One region of the Microcella indica genome, then DNA from elsewhere that is predicted to be linked to it. Evidence: predicted binding sites of a transcription regulator. Region 1 holds the regulator's gene; the other holds the start of a gene.
What was found. Region 1 encodes LexA, which represses DNA repair genes until DNA is damaged. Its sites were predicted from a motif close to TCGAACANNTGTTCGA; they were not measured.
Positions count from the first base shown of each region.

Region 2: a site for LexA is predicted at 1,301-1,316, ahead of HUJ41_RS01575 (Rv2578c family radical SAM protein). Genes of this name have one in related genera too.

Region 1 covers NZ_CP058670.1:1,585,561-1,587,947, reverse strand. The annotation lists gene hflX (GTPase HflX) at 1-486, shown strand, start outside; gene lexA (transcriptional repressor LexA) at 483-1,193, opposite strand; gene HUJ41_RS07740 (LysM peptidoglycan-binding domain-containing protein) at 1,531-1,896, shown strand; gene HUJ41_RS07735 (histidinol-phosphate transaminase) at 1,946-2,387, shown strand, end outside.
Region 2 covers NZ_CP058670.1:320,976-323,362, forward strand. The annotation lists gene HUJ41_RS01565 (5-oxoprolinase subunit B family protein) at 1-487, opposite strand, end outside; gene HUJ41_RS01570 (LamB/YcsF family protein) at 484-1,236, opposite strand; gene HUJ41_RS01575 (Rv2578c family radical SAM protein) at 1,337-2,387, shown strand, end outside.

The DNA.
Region 1 (2,387 bases):
TTCCGCTCGACGCTCGAGGAGGTCGCCGACAGCGACGTCATCGTGCACGTCATCGACGGCGCCCACCCAGACCCCGCTGCGCAGCTCGCGACTGTACGGGACGTCATCGGTGAGGTGGATGCGCGCCATCTTCCCGAGATCGTCGCCATCAACAAGAGCGACCTCCTGGACGACGACGCGCGCCTCCTGCTGCGCGGCCTCGTGCCCGGCGCGGTCTTCGTCTCCGCCAAGACGGGGGAGGGGGTCGACGAGCTGCGCGCGCGCATCGCCGAGACCCTGCCCGACCCCGAGGTCGAGGTGACCGCGGTCGTGCCGTACGACCGGGGCGACCTCGTCTCGCTCGTGCACGAGCGCGGCCGTGTGCTCGAGACTTCCTACGAGGAGGAGGGCACGCGCGTGCACGCCCTCGTGAACTCGGGTCTGGCGGCGCAGCTCGAGCCGTTCACGACAACCGCGGTACCGACCGCGACGGCGGGAGCCCGCTAGACCTTGCGCATGACGCTGACGACCTTGCCGAGGATCGTCGCGTGGTCGCCGAGGATCGGCTCGAAGGCCGAGTTGCGGGGCAGCAACCAGGTGTGGCCGTCGCGCTGCTTGAAGACCTTCACGGTCGCCTCGTTGTCGAGCATGGCGGCGACGATCTCGCCGTTCTCGGCGGTGTTCTGCTGGCGCACGACGACCCAGTCGCCGTCGCAGATGGCGGCGTCGATCATCGAGTCGCCGACGACGGTGAGCATGAAGAGCTCGCCCTTGCCGACGAGCTGGCGGGGGAGCGGCACGACCTCCTCCACCATCTGATCGGCGGTGATCGGGATGCCCGCGGCGATGCGCCCGACGAGGGGCACCATGGCGGCGTCGCCGACGGAGGGGCTCGTCGAGACCGGGGTGTCGATCGTGATGGTCGTGTCGGGCTCGAGGTCGATGAGCACTTCGAGGGCGCGCGGCCGGTTCGGGTCGCGGCGCAGGTAGCCGCTGAGCTCGAGTTGGCCGAGCTGGTGGGCGACGCTCGAGAGCGAGGAGAGCCCGACGGCCTCGCCGATCTCGCGCATGCTCGGCGGGTAGCCCCGGCTCGCGACCGAGGACTGGATGAACCCGAGGATGGCGCGCTGCTTGTCGCTCAGCGTCGTGCGGCGGCGCGTGCCGGGCGCGGCGGCGCTCGGTGCCGTGCTGATGTCGACGGTCTCGTCGGCCATGGGGTTCTCCCTCGTCTCGTGTCGAGTGCCCGCCGTCACTGCCGGTGTGACCAATGTCGGTGGTCTGCCGTTGACTGCACTCGAACCCTCGAAACTCTATCCACGAGTGGGGTGCAACTCAAACATCTGTTCGAGTGTGTCGCCCGATTCGTGGAGAAAAAAGGCCGGGGGCTTGAAAGTGTGTTCGATCGAAGGTATGTTCGGAACACAGGTTCGTACCCGCGTCTCCCGGCCGAGATCGGGTACCTGCCCCGGCAGCTCCCCCGCTGCCGGGGCACCTGCACCCCCCACCAGGCCCAGTTGTCAGCCAGGCCCACTTGTCAGAAGGAGAACGGCGATGAGCTCCATCACTTACGGCACCGGCACCTACGACGGTGGCTTCGCGCTCCCGGTTGCGCGCACCCGCCTGCGTCTCACGCGCCGCGGCCGCGCGGTCATCGCCGTGCTCGTCTCGCTGCCTCTCGTCATCGCGCTCGTCATGCTCGCCCTCAACGGTGGGGGAGCGACGGCGACCTCAGGGCTCGAGCAGTCGACGACGGTGACCGTCCAGGCGGGCCAGTCGCTGTGGTCTCTCGCCGGCACTCTCGCCCCCGAGGCGAACCCTGCCGACGTCGTCGCCGACATCCTCGCGATCAACGGCCTCGACTCCGCGAGCGTCCAGCCCGGCCAGGTGCTCATCGTTCCCGAGCGCTACGCGGGCTGAGGCTCCGACCGCGGGCCGAGCCCCGCTCACGCCCGTCTACGATGGGCGAGTGACGAGCCTCGACGACCTTCCGATCCGCGACGACCTGCGCGGGCAGTCCCCCTACGGAGCCCCGCAGAAGCCCGTGCGCATCGCTCTCAACGTCAACGAGAACACGCACCCGATTCCCGAGGTCGTCGTCGCGCACGTGACTGCCGCGGTCGAGCACGCGCTGCGCTCGGTCAACCGGTACCCCGACCGCGAGTTCACGACGCTGCGCGAGCACCTCGCCGCCTACCTGGGCGAGGGAGTCGAGCGCGAGCAGGTGTGGGCCGCGAACGGCTCCAACGAGGTCATCCAGCAGCTGCTGCAGGCCTTCGGCGGTCCGGGCCGCCGCGTGCTCGGCTTCCCGCCCACCTACTCGATGCACTCGATCATCGCGTCGAGCACGGGCACCGAGTGGGTCACGGCGGAGCGCGACGACGAGTTCCGCCTGAGCCCCGCCACCGCCG
Region 2 (2,387 bases), 1.3 Mb from region 1:
TGCCGCAGTACTCGGCCGCAAGGGCGACGGCTCCCGTGGGAACCGTCGTGCGCGAGGTCGATCGTCGTGCCACGGGAGGGAGCGCCGCCGCACCGTCGGCCGGCACGAGGTAGGGGAAGCCCGGGGCGAAGCCGACGAAGGCGCACACCCACTCGGATGCGGAGTGCCGATCGACGACCTCGTCGGGCGAGCACGCCCACGCCTGCGCGACCGTGGCGAGATCCTCGCCGTCGTAGCGCACCGGGATGGTGACCTCGGCGCCCACCGGGAGGGCCGCCTCGGCGCGCGGGGTCGTCGTCAGCCAGTGCTCCAGGTGCCCGAGCCCGAGCACACCAGGGTCGACGCGCACGAGCACGGTGCGGGCGGCGGGGACGAGCTCGAGCACGCCGGGCGGAGCGTCCTGCCACGCCGCGAGCGCGCCGAGCACACCCCCCTGGGTGGCGAACTCGGCGAGCAGCGCACGGTCCCCGCAGGCCAGCAGCCTCATGCGAAGGCGGCGATCGTGACCCCGGCACGCGTCAGCGCCTCGCGCACTGCGTGCGCGAGCTGCACCGCTCCGACGGTGTCGCCGTGCACGCACAGCGAGTCGACGCGCACGCTCACGGTGGAGCCGTCGAGCGCCGTCACCTCGCCGTCGGCGACGATGCGCTCGGCTCGGTCGGCGACCTCCGCCGGGTCGGTGATGACCGCCCCCGGCAGTCCCCTCGGGGCGAGCGTGCCGTCGGCGAGGTAGGCGCGGTCGGCGAAGGCCTCGCGCACGAACCTCACCCCGGCGCGCGAGCAGGCCGTCTCCACGGCGGAGAGCGGCGGACCGAGCACGGGCAGCGCGAGGGTGGCGGCGGCCTCTGCGACGACGTCGGCGACGACCGGGTCGACCGCCATGCGCGTGTAGAGGGCGCCGTGCGGCTTGACGTAGGCGACGCGCGCGCCGATGCTCTCGGCGACGCCGACCAGGGCCCCCACCTGGTACAGGAGTTCCGCGCCCAGCTCCTCGGGCGCGACCTCCATGTCCCGGCGCCCGAACCCGACGCGATCGCGATACGAGGGATGCGCGCCGATCGTCACCCCGTGGGCGAAGGCCGTGCGGCACGCCGCGAGGAGGCCCAGCGGATCCCCGGCGTGGAAACCGCAGGCGAGGTTCGCGCTCGACACGAGCGGCAACATCGCCGCATCGTCGCCCATCGTCCAGGCACCGAAGGATTCGCCGAGGTCGCTGTTGAGGTCGACGTGCGGCATCCCCCGAGCCTACGACTGCGCGGGCGCCCCGTCACGGGTCGATGGTCCCCGACTTGACGAGTGATCGAACGTATGTTCGACTATCGCCAGGAGGTGCGGCATGCGGTGGAGCAGTCAGAAGCCGACCGCGCTCGCCGCCGACGCGTTGCCCGGCTTCGACTCGCCTGACAGCGCACTGGCGCTCAGTGGGCTCGTGCGCACGGTGCGGCCGCCGGAGTTCGCAGGGCTCACGTTTCACGAGGTGCTCGCCAAGTCGGCCCTCAACCGCGTGCCCGGCGGGGGAGGCGGGCTGCCCTTCGGCTGGACGATCAACCCCTACCGCGGCTGCAGCCACGCGTGCGTCTACTGCTTCGCGCGGCCGACCCACGAGTACCTCGACCTCGACGCCGGTCGCGACTTCGACGCCCAGGTGATCGTCAAGCTCAACGTCGCCGAGGTGCTCGCGCGTGAGCTCGCGCGGACCTCCTGGCAGCGCGACCCCGTAGCTCTCGGCACGAACACCGACCCCTACCAGCGTGCCGAGGGCCGCTATGCGCTCATGCCCGGCATCATCGAGGCTCTGGCGTCGAGCGGCACGCCCCTGAGCATCCTCACGAAGGGCACGCTGCTGCGCCGCGACCTGCCGCTCCTGCACCGCGTGGCGCAGAGCGTGCCCGTCGACCTGAGCATGTCGATCGCCATCTACGATCACGAGCTGCAGCAGTCGATCGAGCCGGGGACCCCCTCGACGGATGCTCGGCTCGCGACCATCCGCGCGGCGGTCGATGCGGGCTTCGCCCCGAGCGTGTTCCTCATGCCCCTGCTGCCCGACCTCACCGACACGCGCGCGCACCTCGACGAGGCGTTCGCCCGCATCCGCGAGGCCGGGGCTCGCTCTGCCGTGCACTCCTCGCTGCGGCTGGGCCCTGGCGTGCGCGAGTGGTTCTTCGCCTGGCTCGAGCGCGAGCACCCGGACCGGGTCGAGAGGTACCGCGAGCTCTACCGCGACGGGCCGCACCCGCCGAAGGCCTACCGCGCGTGGCTCGCAGCGCGCGTCGACGAGGTGCGCCGCTCGCACGGCCTGCGCGCGCCCGCGCTCGACACGGCGACGGGCACCGTGCGGTCTGCCGCTCTCGCGGGGTCGCGGCAGCGCGCCGCCGCCGTACGACCCG